DNA from 4 places in the Shewanella sp. P1-14-1 genome. Region 4 is predicted to be linked to each of the others. Evidence: predicted binding sites of a transcription regulator. Region 4 holds the regulator's gene; each other region holds the start of a gene.
The links. The regulator sigma-54, encoded in region 4, starts transcription at its own class of promoters, with help from an activator protein. The targets are predictions, from matches to a motif close to GTTGGCACGNNNNTNGNNT.

Region 1: a site for sigma-54 is predicted at 2,254-2,272, ahead of AN944_RS03945 (YccF domain-containing protein). Genes of this name have one in related genera too.
Region 2: a site for sigma-54 is predicted at 2,940-2,958, ahead of fliD (flagellar filament capping protein FliD). Genes of this name have one in related genera too.
Region 3: a site for sigma-54 is predicted at 2,462-2,480, ahead of AN944_RS00485 (P-II family nitrogen regulator). Genes of this name have one in related genera too.

What each region holds. Positions count from the first base shown of each region.
Region 1 covers NZ_LKTL01000004.1:117,480-122,324, forward strand. Annotated here, with positions in the region: gene AN944_RS03935 (ChrR family anti-sigma-E factor) at 1-54, shown strand, start outside; gene AN944_RS03940 (1-aminocyclopropane-1-carboxylate deaminase) at 1,082-2,065, opposite strand; gene AN944_RS03945 (YccF domain-containing protein) at 2,345-2,758, shown strand; gene AN944_RS03950 (hypothetical protein) at 2,877-3,191, opposite strand; gene AN944_RS03955 (EVE domain-containing protein) at 3,202-3,666, opposite strand; gene AN944_RS03960 (sulfurtransferase) at 3,723-4,634, opposite strand.
Region 2 covers NZ_LKTL01000019.1:19,400-24,244, forward strand. Annotated here, with positions in the region: gene AN944_RS14345 (flagellin) at 151-969, shown strand; gene AN944_RS14350 (hypothetical protein) at 1,041-1,355, opposite strand; gene AN944_RS14355 (motility associated factor glycosyltransferase family protein) at 1,356-2,642, opposite strand; gene fliD (flagellar filament capping protein FliD) at 2,985-4,340, shown strand; gene fliS (flagellar export chaperone FliS) at 4,357-4,737, shown strand; gene AN944_RS14370 (hypothetical protein) at 4,706-4,845, shown strand, end outside.
Region 3 covers NZ_LKTL01000001.1:118,842-123,686, reverse strand. Annotated here, with positions in the region: gene AN944_RS00495 (response regulator transcription factor) at 1-491, opposite strand, end outside; gene AN944_RS21330 (polymer-forming cytoskeletal protein) at 718-2,076, shown strand; gene AN944_RS00485 (P-II family nitrogen regulator) at 2,527-2,865, shown strand; gene AN944_RS00480 (ammonium transporter) at 2,876-4,126, shown strand; gene AN944_RS00475 (hypothetical protein) at 4,294-4,578, shown strand; gene AN944_RS00470 (lipopolysaccharide assembly protein LapB) at 4,766-4,845, shown strand, end outside.
Region 4 covers NZ_LKTL01000005.1:68,082-72,926, reverse strand. Annotated here, with positions in the region: gene AN944_RS04910 (HPr family phosphocarrier protein) at 171-443, opposite strand; gene rapZ (RNase adapter RapZ) at 446-1,291, opposite strand; gene ptsN (PTS IIA-like nitrogen regulatory protein PtsN) at 1,288-1,731, opposite strand; gene hpf (ribosome hibernation promoting factor) at 1,734-2,021, opposite strand; gene AN944_RS04890 (RNA polymerase factor sigma-54) at 2,046-3,530, opposite strand; gene lptB (LPS export ABC transporter ATP-binding protein) at 3,735-4,466, opposite strand; partial or broken gene lptA (lipopolysaccharide transport periplasmic protein LptA) at 4,661-4,845, opposite strand, start outside.

The sequences.
Region 1 (4,845 bases), on a different contig from region 4:
TTTACTAAAGGTATCAGTAAATTGCTTAATCCAATCGGTGAACTAATTTACTAAATAGCCTATCAAAATGTTCATAAACAGCCTGTGTTTCAGGCTGTTCTATTTTGATAATTAGCGAATTAATACTAGGTAATCAGCTTTTAAAGTAGGCTTCTTAATAACAATGCTCAAACCTTATGTTTAAACGATCGTAAACTCGATACGAAATGACATAATTGAGGGATACCATTTAACAAAATAGCGAAGTTAACCACTCATTAGCACACTGAATTAGTGTAACTTTATCAACACCCTTTCAGTTTTAGCTTGGTTTTTATACGACAAAAAGACGTATCGCTCACCTTTTAGTCTTAAACTGTTCTATTTTGTAAAATATGTATTGCTATATTAAAAATATACGCATATTATCCACAATGTTATTAAGTTAACTTGTATTTAACTGTTTACCCTTCTGTTATTCATAACTGCACTCGTAAACCCACACTACAAGTCACGCCTTTTGGTTAAACATTGTCATTTGTTTGTCATATGCCTGTGTTCAACTAGACAAAGCAAGTAAGTTGGCGATTAAAATAAATAATCAACACGACTTGTCAGTGTAATAAGCACAGTTAACTTAAGCACACACATTAGCTTCAATAAGCCCAAACTTACGCAACACAACTGCTTAAGGATATTTATTGTTATTACTTACTCACCAGATAGGTGAAAATTAAAAAAAGGAGTGTGGCATATGTCATACAACATTAATGGTCACGAAATTACAGTCAATTTCCCTGTAAATTCAATATCATCAAACAAAAACTCAATAGCTTTTACTGACAGCCAAGGTAAAACTAAAACAACTTTTTCAAAACGCACTGAAGCGTTAAAATTTATGAAATGGTTGATAACGGCTAACAAGTAACACCTTCCATAACGCTTGCGTTATTCATTTGCTCAGTTACTCAATAAACATCGCTTCTCGGTATTTCCTCTCACACTTTACCGGACGTTTATTAGAACTGAGCAACATGAAACAACCCCATTCGCTTCACTTCCAGCACTAATACTTAAACAACTTTCTTTAGCTACAGTTAACTTACTGACCATATTTGCGTATATACCTAGCTAGCATACTTGGATTACCCAATAAACCACCTTGGTGTAAATACATAACAGGCCAAGTATTATCGACAGTTTCCGCTTTATAATCTTTATTTAAAAAGTGCTCCAGCATGATAAATCCAACTGGATCATAAAGTAACTCAAACTCAATGCCAGAATCACGCACACGACGCCACATGTCATAACACTGTCGATTAAGCTTTCCAAAGTGATACTTAGTGCCATTTGATACAATATGCGGGTGAAACTCACTCTGTGATGTTAGCTGACTAAACTGATGCGTTAGGTAATTGTCTCCCCCCACGCAACTGCAGGTTATTACATTAACTGTTACAGTTGGCTGACTCGCCTGCGGAAGGTAGCGCTTAAAAAATCGTTGCAAGAATAATGCTGTTGTGCCCGTACCTGAAGGCAAAAACAGATTTAATCTAGTCATATTCTGCTGATGCATCCAACTCAAAATTTGCTGGCCTAATGCTTCAAGCCCTTCTGCAGCATACTCACATCGTCCACCTTCAGGAATATAGATCTCATTCGCAGATGCTTGCTTCGCTAAGTCAGACACATAGCTATCAAGATTGCCGCTTACATGTTTAGGTTTCTCGACAATATTGGCGCCATTATTAAGCGCTGCTAGGTAGTTCCCCTGTGGGTTTTGTTTAAGATAATCAGCGATATGATCCACATGATAATCTAACTGCCATCCGCGCAACTTAGCCAGCACTGCAAGTGAATGTAATGAATTAGCTTGAGGTGAACCGTATCCAATAACCTTATTGATATGAGGAAAGTCCTGGGTCAAGAAGAATTGAAACTTACGGGCTTTGTTTCCGCTAAAATCAGGATGAATCAAGTCATCTCGCTTAACAAAAACCTCACGATCAGCAAATCTCATTTTATCAACGGGCGTGTCGATTGAGATATCCGCAAGAGATACATTAGAGCCAGCTGCAAACATAAGTAACGTCGCTTAAATAAAGAGTTATAGTCTGTAGTGGTATTTTAACTAACTATTAGCGATTTTCGCTATCATCAATTGTCGACAGCCCAAACTAAGTCAAGTAATGTCTTCTAACCCTCTAAATAAATAAAAATAAAACCAATAATTATCAACCACTTAAAAGAAACAGAAAAGCTAATAAAAATATTGGCATAGTTTTGGCTTTCTAGTGATTATTATCACCAATGGAATATTGGTCATTTCATTAACCAGTTTTGTATGACTTAGGGAGCACCAATGTCAGTCTTGAGATTAATTTTTAATATCGCATGGTTCATCATGGGCGGATTTGTAATGGGTCTAGCATGGTGGCTAGCAGGCTTATTGTGTTTTATCAGTATTATTGGTATTCCATTTGGCCGTGCTTGCTTCGTGATTGGTGAAATGGCGTTCTGGCCATTTGGACAAGAAAACGTTAACCGTAAACATTTAAAAGGATTTGAAGATATTGGTACTGGTCCATTGGGCATGATTGGCAACGTTATTTGGTTCTTATTCTGTGGTATTTGGCTCGCGATTGGTCACTTAACCCATGCTGTAGCTTGCTTTGTTACCATTATCGGTATTCCGTTTGCAATACAACACGTAAAACTCGCACTACTGAGCTTAACACCAATTGGCCAAACCGTTGTGGCAAAAGAAAGCTACTAACAGGTCACTTATGACTGAAAGCAAAGATATTGGACAGTAGCGTTAAAACAAAAACACCTTATATTCAGCTAGCAGATTATGAGGTGTTTCTGTTCAGTTTTAAATAGAGTAAACCATTCTAAATTTCGTTATTTTTGTGGTTAAAACCAGCAATAAAAAACTCTACTTTGCCACAAGATTTACAGGCAAACATATCAAAATCTTCTTTATTAACAAACAGCTCGCCAAGTTCACCTAAAACGCCCCAGCGCGTACCTTCATGAAAACTTTTAGTACAAATAAATGTAAGGCTACTCTTGCATCGAATACAATCAATACTCGCTTTGTTAGGTGAAGCGACTGGCGCTGGTTGACCTTTTTCACAGTTACAATTCCAACAAACTTGAAAGCCATCATCAATGACGGTATTACAATTTTCGCATGTCCACGACATGCACTTTCTCCTATGACGCTAACACACTAACAATATGCTGAAATTCTGCTTCAGTCACAGGTTGAACACTCAACCTTGCCCCTTTACTCACTAATACCATATCAGCAAGTTGAGGATCAGCTTTAAGCGCTTTTAAGGTAATAATCTGCTTAAAGGTTTGCCGATAAGTTAAATCCACAGCAACCCAGCGCGGATTTTCAATATCTGATTTAGGATCATAATAACTTGACTCATTATCAAAAGCACTCTGGTCGGGATAAGGCTCAGATGATACTGTCGCCAAGCCAACAATACCCGGCACTTTGCAACTGGAATGATAAAACAATACCGTATCGCCCACTTTTACCGCATCACGTAAAAAGTTACGCGCTTGGTAATTACGGATCCCTTCCCAAGGTTCAGTTTGGTTTTCACATTGCTGTAAATCGTCAATACTGAACTCGTCTGGCTCAGACTTCATTAACCAATACGCCATTTTGCAATCCTATTGTTTAAGCTACTTTTGATGAGTGTTGTAGTATGTTTCTTTTTTTAGATCTTTGATTTTGCAATCGGCAGAGATGCATCACTGCCCCACTCACTCCACGATCCATCATATAAGGCAGCATCATATAACCTTGTATCTGTTCCACTTGATATAAGCGCTACCAAGCCAATACAAGCAGTAATTCCTGAGCCACAGCTAAATACAACCCGCTTACTATCTTCAGGTAATATACTGGAAAATAAATGGCGCAATTCAGCAGGACGCTTGTATGTATTACCATTTAGCACATTGGCAAAAGGGAGATTTATTGAGTCAGGAATATGGCCGCTTCTCACGCCTTGTCTTGGTTCATCAACCAAGCCATTAAAACGCGCAGTAGCCCGAACATCAATCACACTAAATTTTTTATCAGTGAGGTTGATTAACACTTCTTGTTTTGACACAAGCTGACGGGCATCGAAACAAGAGTCCATAAATGAGATCACATCACTGCCAACATTAACTAGGCTTTCTACGTTTTTCGTATCAATGGTTAGATATTCAGATGAAGTTGGATAGCCCTGTTTAATCCATTCAGGCAGACCGCCATCTAAAATAAACACATTACTCAAACCAAACGTATGAAATATCCACCACGCACGTGGAGACGAATATATTCCCTGATTATCATATAAAACGAGTGTTGAATGGTCTGAAATACCCAGCTTATTGATAACCTTATTCACTTGGCTTTGGCTCGGAAATGAGTGCACACCAGCACTATCGGTATCGACTAAATCTACGTTAATATCAAGAAAATGACTATTAGGTATCGTCACTAATACATCATAAATAATAGGCTCTTTGCCAATCACCTTATCCATACTGACATCAATAATCATCACAGCGTCATCATTGCATTTTTCATACAAGCTGCTAACGGACATTAACGGGTAATTAATTGGTTTTCGATTCATGTATTTTCAACCATGCTTTAATTAGCTAATTGCTACTCATTGTTTTTGATACATTAACACAATGAAAAGGTGAGGTTTAAGCTGGCTTGCAAAAGAATTTTTAATTGGGATATGCTGTTGCCTCCCTATCAATATGCTTCACAAAAGATGGCAACTAAACGCCACGACTTCGGCCTTTCAGCTCCCTAACGTCATTGGATACAAAAACACG
Region 2 (4,845 bases), on a different contig from region 4:
GATGATCATCAAAAAAATGAAAATCAACAAGTAAATAGAATCAATTTTCACTATTTTTGCATTGTTTTTTTACAAGTAGTTCAGTTTTAGTTTCCAGTGTCGTTTTAATTAGTGGTAACACCAATAACTTTAATCCTATAGGAAGACATTATGTTATCTGTACATACTAACAATGCATCTTTGATTGCACAAAACTCTGTCACTAAAAGCAACGATTTAATGACTAACGCGATGGAGCGTTTATCAACAGGTCTTCGCATTAACAGCTCATCAGACGATGCTGCTGGTCTACAAATTGCGACACGCTTAAACGCAAACGTAACAGGCATGCAACAAGCAAGTCGTAACGTAAGCGATGCATCTTCTATGCTACAAACTGCTGATGGTGCACTAGAAGAACTGACTAACATCGCAATGCGTCAAAAAGAGCTAGCAACTCAAGGTGCTAACGGCGTGAACTCTCAGAGTGATATGAAAGCTATCGCTGATGAGTTTAATGAATTAAACGCCGAAGTAACGCGTATTCTTGATGACACAGAATACTCAGGCCAGTCTTTATTTGATGCTTTAGAGAGTGGTGTCGACTTCCAAATCGGTGCTGGTGCTGGTGAACAGTTAAATGTATCTATCAACGCAATTACAGAGCTTGCTGATATTGTTGCTGGTAGTGGTACTGGTGCAGTGATTTCAATTGGTTCTGCTGAGATCCAAGCTGTTGATGCATTCATCGATGCAGTTGGTGAAGAGCGTTCAACTTTAGGTGCAAATATTAACCGTTTAGGACATACAGCCTCTAACCTAACTAACGTAACTGAAAATACAATTGCAGCTGCAGGTCGCATTATGGACGCCGATTTCGCGGTTGAATCAGCAAACATGACTAAGAATCAGTTATTAGTTCAAGCAGGTACAACTGTACTTTCTAACGCTAACCAAAACACTGGTTTAGTTATGGGTCTATTGCGTTAATTTCGTCATTCGTCTCAATAAAAATGCCAATAGTTTTTGCTATTGGCATTTTTTGATTTTTCAGTATTCTTTTATTCTTTCAATTGAGTATTCACTATGTGAATAATTGAAACCAAATCAAACTGGATAAAGTCCGCCATACCACACCAATCTCGCCTCTCTTGCGCGGCGGATATGCTTGACATAGTATTGGCAAGTAGCTGAAGTATAGTATTTTTTAGTTTATCAACCACATTACTTTTATTAATGACCGCTATCAGCTCTTTAATATCACTATTGGTATGATCTTTAAGTTCTACTCCCGCTTCCCATTCATACCCCATTCTGAATTTGTTCGCAGTTAGTAACAATTTTTCAGTAAGGTCACGGGCTGTAAAAATTGTCATCTATATGCACTCCTTGTATTTAGCACCATTAATTTTTGCCCCTTTAAGACTAGTTTGAAAATAACAAACTTGGGATGTTTGACTAATATAAGCCTCTAAGCTGCGTAGATAGCCGCGGAAATTTAAGTTAGTTACGACTTTTTCTCCTCTACTATTAAACACCCAATGTGGATTTTTACTTGTCACAGTGGTGTTAAGCGCACCCTCTTTCCAGTGAGCATGTGTTTTATTATCAGGAAAACAAAAATCAGCACCAAATAATGTCAATTCTTTAGCACCTAAAAGAACAGCCAGATCAACTGCAGGATGAATAACACTACCGCTAGAAAATAACCGAATTTTCTTATTCTCTTCATTTAAATCATCAAATAGTGAAAGCTGTGAATAAGCCATATACTTCGGCCCAGGCCAATTATCAAGCAAATTTGTAGTTACAGTTGGAAAGCATACTAAAGCCGTTTTTTCATCAACATTGTCAGGGAAATACTTCATACTGATAAGAGAATCAATGCTTACTACAATATCAGGAATAATACCATTAGAGGCTAAGGCCATATATGCAGTATCAACAGCCACCAATAAAGGCCTGTCTTTCATTAAGGATTGATTCTTTAAAAAATCATAATGTTCTTCTAAGGTAGGCCCTGCACCAATAACGTAAATATGCTCATGTTTACGTTCTTTAATTAATAACCTTGCATCAGGTATATTCTCAATAAATGAGGCATTATCTTTAAAGCGTTGTAAGTTCTCTCCATGCTTCTTACCATGCTGTTGATTAATAAAAGGAAGTACATTTTCATGTACCAGAACGTCCCTCATTGCAGCATGAGCATCATCAGCCAACTCTAAATCAGGTGCAATAGTAATCCGTGTACGTTTTACATCTAAGAAGTTGGTATCGAATACCAGCGTCACTTTCTTATTCTGCAGCCATTGGGTTTGATCAGTAAAATTTAGTAACATCGCAAATAGCGCATAATTTAACGGGTATACATGGATTATTTCTACGTCTGTAAATAATAACTCTGTAGGAACATCCCCCATCCCAACACCGTATACAGCAACTCGTTTTTTAGTTAAATCCGTATTTCCGATCAATAGCTTAGCTTCACCCACTCTGTCATAACAACTACTGAGCTGAATACCATTAACTCTAATGGTCTGTTCATTACCCCTGACTAAATTGGTTTCCAAATGTTCGAATGTTCGCTGAGAAAGAATCGCTGCAATTGCTGGCCAGCGTTTCGATATTATTTGCATATTTTTCAATAATAATTCTGACATGTAACTTACCTAAACGGGAGGAGATAGACGTAGCTCTAATAGCTTTACTCCAACTAAGGCGACCAACCCCCATAAAAGCTTAAGCTTCTTTAGTTATTCAATTTCCACCATAAAAAACTATCTCTCTTCAGTCCCCTAGCTAATTTGTCGCTATAACTTCTTAGGTTTCTTTACCCTTGCTGCACCAAGAAGGCAGGTTAAGCCACCTGCGGAAAATAAGATTCCTCACGCATCTAACCCAACGGAAGCCACGCTTCCTAAAAGTGAACTTTATTCATTACAAAACAATAACTTAAAGTTGGCCCAAAAATTGATAACCATAATTAAAGAATAGGAGTTGCCATGATTTCAGGTATGAGTGCCGCCTCATTTGCCGAGCAATTAGTTGCTGCAGAACGAATGAGTAAAGATGCTTTATTTAAAAACAACTTAGATAACAGCAAAGCACAAATTGATGCTTATAAAATTTTAGAACGCACCTTAAACAAGATGACCAGTAATCTGGAAAACTTAAACGGTGATGCCTTCGAAGGTAAAACGTCTGAAATTAGCGATGATAGTGCCATCATCACAGTAGACAGTGATGCACCTGCTGGCGTGTACGATTTGTACGTTAAGCAACTCGCTCAAGCCCACCAAATCACTAAATCCTTCACAAGTGAAGATGAAATTCTACCAACCACTGGTGTGGTCAGCATCGATGTCGGTGGTAATAGCATCAACATTGATATGGCTGAGCTTAACGCTTCAGGTAACGCAACGGTGAGTGACTTACGCGATGCGATCAATAATCATCCTGACAACCCTGGTGTCACAGCTTCTTTAGTCAGAACAGGTGGTCAAGTTGAATTGATGCTGACTTCTGATGAAACCGGAAAAGACAACATTGTCACCATGGAGATGGATGACATTGACTGGGGCACTCAAGAAAGAATTAAAGCCCAAGATGCAGAATTTACCCTTAATGGCATTGATATCACCAGTAGCAGCAATTACCTCGATAACGTCATTGATGGCGTCAATATCGAGCTGAAAAAAGCCCATAACGTCGGTGAAAGCGCCACGATTACCATAGGTAACGATACCGAAGGCACCGAAAAAGCCGTTAATGATTTTGTTGATTCTTTCAATGAATTAATGACGCAACTAAACCAACTCACCCGCTCAATGGGGAGCTCGGTTTTAGATGATATTAATGATGACAAAGACAAAGATGATGACGATGAAGACGATGATGATGAAAACTCATCCGTCGGCGAAGATCAGATCGGTATTTTAAAAGGCGATTCAAGCCTACGAATGCTGCAAAACAATATTCGTAATGCCATTTTCGATGAAGCACCCAATGGCATGCGCCTCTCTGATATCGGCATTGAAATGGGTCGTGATGGCAAGCTGTCTGTCGACGATGAAAAGCTCTCTCAAGCCATTAGCAGTGACTCAGAGGCGATCAAAGAAATGTTTACCGCTGACGGTAGTTACATTGATCGTATCGATTCAATCATCGACCCATTTACTAAAAACAATGGCTATATCGATTTAAAGCAAAAGAACCTTGATTCTCAAGTGGAGCAAATCGAAGACAACATGTCTCGTCATGATCAACGGATGAGTCAACGCTACCAAATTTTACTCACTCAGTTTACCGCAATGGAAAACACCATTAACAAGCTAAACACTGCTAGTGGCCTATTTTAATTAGGAAAAATGAACAATGTTGAACGAATACGATCCTTTTAATGCTTACAAGCAAACCACACTAGACGCCAGAGTCGCCTCAGCTAATCCCCATGAAATGGTGCGTATGTTGTTGGACGGTTTACTGGAAGAAATTGAGCGTACCAGTGGATACATGGAGCGACAAAGCTATGAAGATAAAGGGAAAAGTGTCAACAAGTGTCTCAACATTGTTCATGGTTTGGATTCGATGTTGGATTTAGAGAATGGTGGTGAAGTCGCCATCACACTAAACCGCCTCTACGACTACTGCAGTCGTCAATTAGTGACCGCTAGTGTTGAAAACAGCGTCACTGAGCTTACCCCCGTCATTAAGGTAATTACAGATGTCAGAGCCGGCTGGGCCAACCTCAACTAATCAGTGGCAGCAATTTGAAGCTGCACTGATTAAATATGCCAAAGCAAAAGACTGGAAGAAGGTAGAAAAAGTTAATGAGCTAATGATGATGGCGCTTACCGTTCAGGG
Region 3 (4,845 bases), on a different contig from region 4:
AAGCCTTGGCAAACCAAAGACAGCACTTGCTGTTCTTTTTTGGTGGTTAATGACAGTAGTTCAGTTTGGCGTTGTGTAATAGGTTGGCGGTTTCTTGATTGAATATAATGAGACATCGCATCATGACTGAAATACAATTTATTGTTGTCCAGATTCTTAAAGGCTTCGATGATCTCAATAATCGATGCATCAAAAGACAGTCCACCATGAAACCCATTTGCGATGAGCAAACTTTCAGTGTCAGAGGTCAATTGAGGGCAAAAAGCCAAATGTTTGCCGTCTGCAAGTAATTCTGCCGATAAGTTAGGGATGTGTAATTTGGGATCACTGACATAGTGCAGTAGAATTTTTTTGTGGTGCTCTGCTTGTTGCCACTGGAGGTTAAGCGGGTCGTGGCTAATGGTATTACACTTTAAAAGTTCAGTAATCTGGCAAAGCTGTTGGGTCAAACTTTCAGGTATTTCACCTAAAAAAATATCCGATACAATCATGTCACATCCTTGTTTATAAAACTCGACTATTGAAAATCCTTAACAATAGGTTCGTGAATAATAATTATTCTTAATCACAGTGTCCAGCAATAAGTGATGAGTTAGCAATTTAATTGATCCGAAATGTTTACAAGGTGAATTTTATGTAAATGCAATGTTATTTGTTGTTTTTAATTAGTTAGTTTACTATAAGTCGAAAATTTATAATAAAAGGATACTGCTGGGTATGAATAACAAAGGAAATGGGGTGACTTTTATCGGTCCCGAGACTTCATTGGATGGAGAAATGACGGTAAAAGGACCTGCTTTGATCGCTGGTCAAGTCAAAGGTGTTATTCGTTCAACAGACCAAGTTAAAATTGAAGTAGGTGGCGAAATTGACGGTGAACTTTACTGTCAAGAGTTACGTGTTTGTGGTGTTTTCAAAGGAAAATTACACTGTAACAGTCTCGTTATCGTAAGCTCTGGTGTGGTTGAAGGTGATGTTTCGAGTCATAAAATGGAAATTTATGATGGTGGTCAATTCTTAGGTGCAAGAACTAAAGGCCCTGAGCAAGGTGTATTACCTGAGCTAGCAGCTGATGAACAGCCTGTTGCTCCTTATTCTCAACCTTTTAATGATGAGCCGGCTTACGCATCCCCAAAGCCTGAAGCGCCTATTGCAGAGGCGCCGATAGCTCAGGCTGCAAAAGTGAGTAATGTTAACGTAATGGCCGAGCCTATTACTAACGTTGCTGTTGACACTCCTAAAGTAAAAACTGAAATAAAGCCTGATGTAACGCCTGAGATTAAGCCAGAGTTTGTCGCTGATGAAATGACAGTTAAGACCGAAGTCAAGTCAGAAAAACCGGCTCAAGCACAAGAGATTCGTACTCCTGCACCATTAAATAGCGTGCCAGAAAGCGAACCAATGCCAGCGCCTAAGCCGATGTCAAAACTTGAGATTAAGCCACAACCAAATCCTCAAGCTCAGTTAGCGGCAAAAGCAGCAGCAGAAAAAGCGCAACAAAAGAAATCAGGTGCGACTAAATTTGTTGTTGCCGGTGTGGTATTAGCTGCAGCCGCAGCTGGTGCAGTAGTTATAAAGCCTGAACTAGGCGAAGCCGTGATGGCGAAAATTAATTCAACGACGAACACGCAATCAGCAAAATCTGAACCAGCAGTAGAAGATGCAAGTATTGCCAACGTTGAAACTACTACAGCAGTTGAAGTTATTGATGCTGAAACAGCCCTCGCTGAGCTAGATCAAGCTGCAGCAGCTAAAGCCGTTGAAGCTGAAGCGGCGACAGAGCTTGTTGCAGACGTTAGCGAAACGTCTTCTGACAGTGTTGATGAGTCTATCAATGAGACTTTGGCTGATGAACAAGCTGATTTATTAGCAGAACTAGAAGGCGTTGACAGTGAATTGACTGCCGACATCAATACAGAAGCTGATGATATTGTCGAAAGTGCTGCAGCGTCAGTTGAAGATGACAAAACAAAAGTTGATAGCCTACTTGCTGATTTATTAGCAGAAGAGCGAGCTGACTCTACAGAAGCGGCTGAAGCGACTGAAGAAGCAACGACAACAGCGGGTAATTTATAAGCCTTAAAGCTTAATTTTACATGTTTAAAGGCCCTCATTTGAGGGTCTTTTTTATGCCTGAAACCCAGTGTGATACCACTCGGCGCAACGCTTTTTTTCCTCAGATTTTGACAACATACCAACTTCTTTAGCCCATCCTTTGATCTATCGTTGTTTTGATTTTTATCCGTAAGTTTACTTTTCTTCTTGGAGTTTCAATTGTTATTGAGTGCTTATTTCTATTAGAACACGAATGAATTAATAGCTCTTTTGAGTCAATTTTGGAGACGAGAAGGATGCGCTAATCTTGTGCGCACCGAAATAGCGCTGCACTTATATGGTGCGAAAGTTTGAGGTTATTGAATGCAATAAATTAAATATTTCAACAAAAACATTATCTTACAAGTTTGGCCTAATGATTGAATTGTTATTGCAAACAAATTTATAACAATCACACTTTTGGAGGTCGAGATGAAACTCGTCAGCGCTATCATCAAGCCGTTTAAATTGGATGATGTCCGAGAAGCAATTGCAGGAATGGGCATTGAGGGAATGACTGTTACTGAAGTTAAAGGCTTTGGACGTCAAAAAGGTCACACAGAACTTTATCGTGGCGCAGAATATCAAGTTGATTTTCTTCCTAAAGTAAAATTAGAAATTGCGACAAAATCTGAAAATTTAGACATGTTAATTGAAGCTATCACAACAGCAGCTCACACCGGCAAGATTGGTGACGGCAAAATTTTCGTAACTGATCTTGAACAAGCAATCCGTATTCGTACGGGTGAGCTTGATAACGAAGCATTATAAGGGGGCTGAAATGGAAGAGTTAGCAGCGTTAGGAACAACAGTAACAGAATTACGATTTGCACTAGATACATTCTACTTTTTGATTTCAGGTGCGTTAGTGATGTGGATGGCAGCAGGTTTTGCCATGCTTGAAGCGGGTTTAGTTCGTTCAAAGAACACCACTGAAATTTTAACTAAAAACGTTTGTTTATATTCAATTGCCTGTGTCATGTACCTACTTGTCGGTTACAACATTATGTATGTTGATAATGTTGAAGCGGGTTGGTTACCTTCATTTGGTTCATTAATAGGGTCACAATCAGCCGATGCGGATCACGCACTTGAGTCAGATTTCTTCTTCCAAGTTGTGTTTGTCGCTACTGCAATGTCGATTGTGTCTGGTGCTGTTGCTGAGCGTATGAAGCTATGGTCATTTTTACTTTTCTCAGTGGTATTAACAGGTGTTATTTACCCAATTGAAGGATACTGGACATGGGGTGGTGGTTTCATTTCTGCTGCTGGTTTTGTTGATTTTGCTGGTAGTGGTATCGTGCACATGGCTGGTGCAGCAGCAGCGATTGCTGGCGTACTGTTACTTGGGGCTCGTAAAGGGAAATATGGCGCGAATGGCGCAGTAAACCCAATTCCTGGTTCAAACTTACCAATGGCGACATTAGGTATGTTTATCCTATGGATGGGGTGGTTTGGTTTTAACGGTGGTTCTCAGTTATTAGTATCAGATGCTGAAAATGCATCAGCAGTAGCAAAAATCTTTGTTAACACAAACTCTGCAGCCGCATTTGGTGCAGTATCAGCACTCATTGTTTGTAAAATTGTTTGGGGTAAAGCTGATTTAACCATGATTTTAAATGGTGCACTAGCTGGTTTAGTAGCTATTACCGCTGACCCATTATCACCTTCATTATTGATGTCTGCAGTTATCGGTGTCGTTGCTGGTGGTGTGGTTATTTTCTCAATTGTTGGTTTTGACCGCATTAAAATCGATGACCCAGTAGGTGCAATTTCAGTGCATGGTGTATGTGGTTTCCTAGGCTTAATGCTAGTGCCATTATCAAATGCTGATGCAAGCTTTGGCTCGCAGTTATTTGGTGCTGCAGCAATCTTCACTTGGGTATTTGCCGCTTCATTTGCTGTTTGGTTTGTCCTTAAAGCAACTGTTGGTATTCGTGTTACTGAAGAAGAAGAGTATAACGGTATGGATGCATCAGACTGTGGTGTTGATGCATACCCAGAGTTTGTATCGATTAAATCAGCGGGTTAATAACTAAAAAATCGTTTATAAAATCGTGTATAAAAGCAGAGCTATTTAGCTCTGCTTTTTTGTTATACTGATGAAATACCAATGCTCTTATTTGAATAGGTCTCACTATGGCTAAGTCACTTAGGTTAACGCTTCTTATTAGTGTTATAGCACTTGCGGGAATAACGATGAGTACGCTAAGTCATGCGGGTAAAGTTGTGGTTCGTAAATCATCTGAACCTTTTGATGCCTTTGCCGTTAGAGATGCGGTTCAGCAAGACCATCAGTGGCAAGAAATGCTACGTATGCAACAACAAATTCAAATCCTTCAAGCGTTGCCTTTAGGGTGCCTCGCAGTCGCTGTTCCATACCCTTATTATAATTGTGCAGGCAGTATGTACCGACCTTATATGCATCAAAATCAGGAGTTATTTATTCAAATTGACCCGCCTAAAATACCACAAGTAAAGTAATTACTATCTTCTTGGTAATGTGCTTCGCTATGTTCTTAGCGATATACATTGCCCTGTTTACTCCGTTTCTGTTGATTGTTGCTGAACAGCCTTAACCTTATTGAAAATATTTTTTGTCACATTTATATATCTCAATTTTCGTACATGCATCTATGCTTAATAAAGGTGTTTTGTACGGAGCATAAATATGTTTCAAAAATATGAAAATAACAAAAAAAATAATAATGCAATTTTACCTCGCAATAATATACAGCTAAGCCTTTGTTT
Region 4 (4,845 bases):
TTTAATGCGCTTTGAGCAGCGCAAAAGCTTAGTTTAAGCGTATTCCCGAGTAGGATATGAGGTTAATAAAGCATGGTTGTTAGCGGTCTGGAGTCGTAAATTTCAATGTTTTGCTAGTAAGTGATAACTAGCAACGAGTAGGCCTGAAAGCGTTAAATCATATAAAAGGGTTAGCTTTCTTCGTCAAATTTGTCGTTAATCAGTTGGCAAACCGCATCTAGTGCTTGCTGTGCATCAGGGCCTTCAGCCTGAACAGTAATCACTTTTCCTATACCACTTTCTAGCATTAATAAACCTAACACACTCGCTGCACTGGCTTGTTTGTCACCTTGAATCAAGGTAATGCTGGCTTTAAATTCCGTAGCCAATATAGCTAATTTTGTTGCCGCTCGAGCATGAAGCCCAAGTTTATTACTGATGGTGATTTCTCTGGAGATATTCATCGTCACAGGTTGAGCTCTCGGTGGCGAGCGCTAACTTGGTGTTTACTGTTACTGAAGCGCTGTGTGAGTTGATCTGCAATATAAACTGAGCGATGCTGTCCACCTGTGCAGCCAATCGCGATGGTAAGGTAACTGCGATTATTGCGCTCAAGGTGCGGCATCCAAGTATCAAATAAATTCTCAATCTGCCAGATGAACTTATTGACTAGGGGTTGTCTGCCTAAGAATTCTTGTACTGGTTGATCAAGACCCGTTAATGGTCTTAACTCAGGCTCCCAATGTGGGTTTGGCAAAAAGCGGACATCAAACATAAAGTCGGCTTCAGTAGGCATACCGTGCTTGAATCCAAATGATTCAAAGTGAATGACTAATTCTTTATCAACACTGCCCATAAGAATTTGTCGGACTTGATCGCTCAAATCGTAAATATTCAGCTGAGATGTGTCGATGTAGTGATCAACCATTTTGGCAATTGGTTCGAGCAATCGACCTTCAAGTTGAATCGCTTCTTGTAATGAGATTTGATTTTTTGACAGCGGGTGTAATCGACGTGTTTCACTGTATCGTTTTAGCAGTACTTGATCATTGGCATTTAAAAATAAACTAATGATCGTGGTATCGTCGGACAACAAAGCGATTTGCTGCTCTAATACTTTGCCTTGCTCTTCGATATTACGCACATCAACACTGATGGCGACAAGTTCGTTATTTCCTTTTAGCTGCTCTAGTAGGCTGCCAATCAGTGGGAGAGGCAGGTTATCAACACAGTAATAACCTAAATCCTCTAACACTCTTAAAGCAACTGATTTACCTGAGCCCGATCGTCCTGATACGATGACAAGTTTCATGCAGTAATAACCTGATACAGTTCTGTAGCGTCATGACTCTTTCGAAGTCTTTTAAGGATGAGTTTATCGCTTAATTTCTCAGCCATACTTGATAACGTGCTTAAGTGTTGCTGACATTGCTCAGAAGGAACCAATAAGGCAAATAAAATGTCTACTGGCTTCTTATCAATAGCATCAAAGTCGATAGCTTCTTCACATTTGATCAAAATAGCGATCGGCGATTCAATGTCGTCTAAACGCCCATGTGGAATCGCAATGCCATTGCCGATACCTGTGCTACCCATTTTTTCACGTGCTATTAAACTTTCGAAAATAGCTTGTGAAGATAGAGTAGGGTACTGGTCAGCCATTAAATTGCTGATAAGTTCCAGTACCTTTTTCTTACTGCCCGGAGTGGCACAGGTAGTGCACGCCGGCTGCAGGATGGTGCGAAGTTCCATCGTTAGTGTTTAATTAACTTCTCTTTGTGTTTAATTACCTGACGGTCTAATTTGTCTATCAGGGCGTCAATTGCGACATACATATCTGCGTTTTGAGATACGGCAAAAACTTCACCTCCTTTGAGGTGCAATTTAGCTTCGGCAATCTGTTGTAACTTTTGTACATTGAGCACAACGTGAACATTATTGATCTGTTCGAAGTGACGTTCAAGCTTTGAAAACTTAGTTTGCACATACTCACGTAAAGATTGAGTAATTTCGATATGGTGTCCAGTCAGGTTAATTTGCATAGATCATCCTCCAATAACAAAGGCTTATAAGCTTTTGCGTTGGTTTGAGGGAGGGATGAGCATTGCTTCACGATATTTGGCGATCGTACGCCGAGCAACATTGATCCCTTGTTCAGCCAGTAGCGTCGCCATTTTACTATCGCTAAGTGGCTTTTTCTGGTTTTCTGCAGCGACCAGCTTTTTGATAAAGGCTCTGATTGCTGTAGATGAACACTCTCCGCCATCATCGGTACTTACGTGGCTAGAGAAGAAGTATTTTAGTTCAAAAAGGCCGCGAGGGGTGTGCATATATTTTTGAGTTGTAACCCGTGAGATGGTCGATTCATGCATCTCTACCGCTTCGGCAATATCATTTAATACCATAGGCTTCATGGCTTCTTCGCCGAACTCAAAGAAACCTTGCTGGAATTGAACAATACAATTTGCCACTTTTAACAGGGTTTCATTGCGGCTTTCAATACTTTTAATAAACCATTTGGCTTCTTGTAAGTGACCGCGAATGAATTGGCTGTCAGCTTGATTGGCTGAGCCTTTTGCCATGGCGGCATATTGCTGATTTACGCCTATTTTAGGCATATTATCTGGGTTTAATTCTACGACCCAACGGCCATTCTTTTTAAACACTGTGACATCTGGGATGACGTACTCATCTTTGATTGGAGTAATTTGTAACCCTGGGCGAGGGTTCAGTGTTTGGATAAATTGAATCGCTTCGCGTAAATCATCTTCTTTAAGCTTGGTTTTACGCATTAGTAATCTGAAATCACGACCTGCTATTAAATCTAGGTGTTCAGATATCAGTAATTTTACATTTTCTATGCAAGGGATTTCGCTTGGGTATTGTCCCAATTGAATCATCAAACATTCGCTTAAATTTCTTGCAGCGACGCCCACTGGATCAAAATGTTGTACACGCTTTAATACGGCTTCAACCTCATCAAGTTCAATATCCTCAAGACCGAGTGCATCGAGAATATCTTCTGTTGATTGGGTTAAGTAACCTCTATCATCAATTGCGTCGATGATGGCTGTCGCAATGGCGAGGTCATTTTCAGAAAATGGGGTTAAGTTTTTTTGCCATTCTAAATGTTCGTATAAACCTTCAGTCGTTTCACCTTGAAATGGCATATCGTCATCACGGCTTACAGCGCCAGAACCTGAGTTAGGAGAGGCGGTGTAGACTTCATCCCAAGTGGTATCCATTGGTAAGTCTTCAGGCATGGACTCTTTCGTAAGTGACTCTGTTGTATCGACTGATGAGGTGTCTTTTTCTACGCTGACTTGGCTGTTATCGCTAAAATCGGTGTCAGTTTGCTGAGCATTGTCTTTGACTGGTTCTTTTGTTTTGGCAAACTCATCCTCAAGCTCAAGAAGAGGATTTGAGTCAAGTGCTTGCTGAATTTCTTGCTGTAGCTCCAAAGAGGAAAGTTGCAATAAGCGAATGGCTTGTTGCAACTGCGGGGTCATTGTCAGGTGTTGACCCATTTTAAGTTGGAGTGAGGCTTTCATTTACCGCTTATCCCTAATTGAATTTCATCATCGCGACTACAATGTTATGGGTCTAGCACCTTTGTAAGTGTTAGCTAGACTTTAACCGAACTTGGGTTCTACTTTGCCAAAAATTAGCGTTAAGTTTTGAGTCTAGTGTATAACGCTAAAAAGTGGGACTGGTTGGCCGCGAAAATGCCATGCTTGTACACTAAAGAATGCTAACTATAGCTTGAATTGCTCACCTAAGTATACTGACCTGACTTGCTGATTGTCTAAGATCTCAGCAGGCGTACCTTCAGCAATTAAATCTCCGTGGCTGACAATATACGCACGTTCACATACATCAAGTGTTTCACGGACATTATGGTCGGTAATCAATACTCCAAGACCACGATTTTTTAGTTGTTGAATAATTTTCTTAATATCTATCACAGAGATAGGATCAACACCCGCAAATGGTTCATCTAATAAAATAAACTTAGGATTGGCGGCTAAAGCGCGTGCTATTTCTACACGTCGACGTTCACCACCTGATAGAGCCATACCTTGGCTGTCACGAATATGGGTAATATTGAACTCTTCTAATAAGTGCTCTAATTCTTCGATTCGTTGCTCACTCGATAAGGTTTTGCGGGTTTGCAGCACTGCCATGATGTTATCGTGCACAGTGAGTTTTCTAAAAATGCTGGCTTCTTGAGGTAAGTAACCAATACCTTTACGAGCACGTAAATGCATTGGGTCTGCAGTCAAGTCGTCAGAATCAATCAAAATACGACCTTTATCGCTTTTGACTAAGCCTACAACCATATAAAAGGTTGTGGTTTTACCTGCACCATTTGGTCCTAAAAGACCAACAATCTGACCCGTTTTAACGGTTAGGCTAACGTTTTTGACAACTTGGCGGCTTTTATAGCTTTTTGCTAAGTTCTCAGCTGTTAAGGTAATTTGTGTCATTATTGCTTTTGCTCTGCCGCAGGGGTCGTTATGTCTGCATTGGTTGAGTTTTGAATATCAGATTCTTGAGGGGTGACTGATTCAAGGAGGGCATCAGTGTTAGTTTCAACAGCATTTGCCTCAGGAGTCACTGTTTGATTCTCAGTTACATTGCTAGGTACATTGTCAGTCGTATCAGCATCTGGGTTATCAAGCGAATCATTATTTTCTAACGGCGCTTCGTCTGAGTTATCAAGTTCTTCGTTTTCTTTATTCAAGTCAGGGTAATTTTCTGGCTGAAAAATTGTGATAACTCTGTCTTTTCCTTCACCTGTGCTTTCAGCGATCAGTTGCTGTTTATCAATATTATAGCTAATGAGATTACCTGTAACCTGACTGC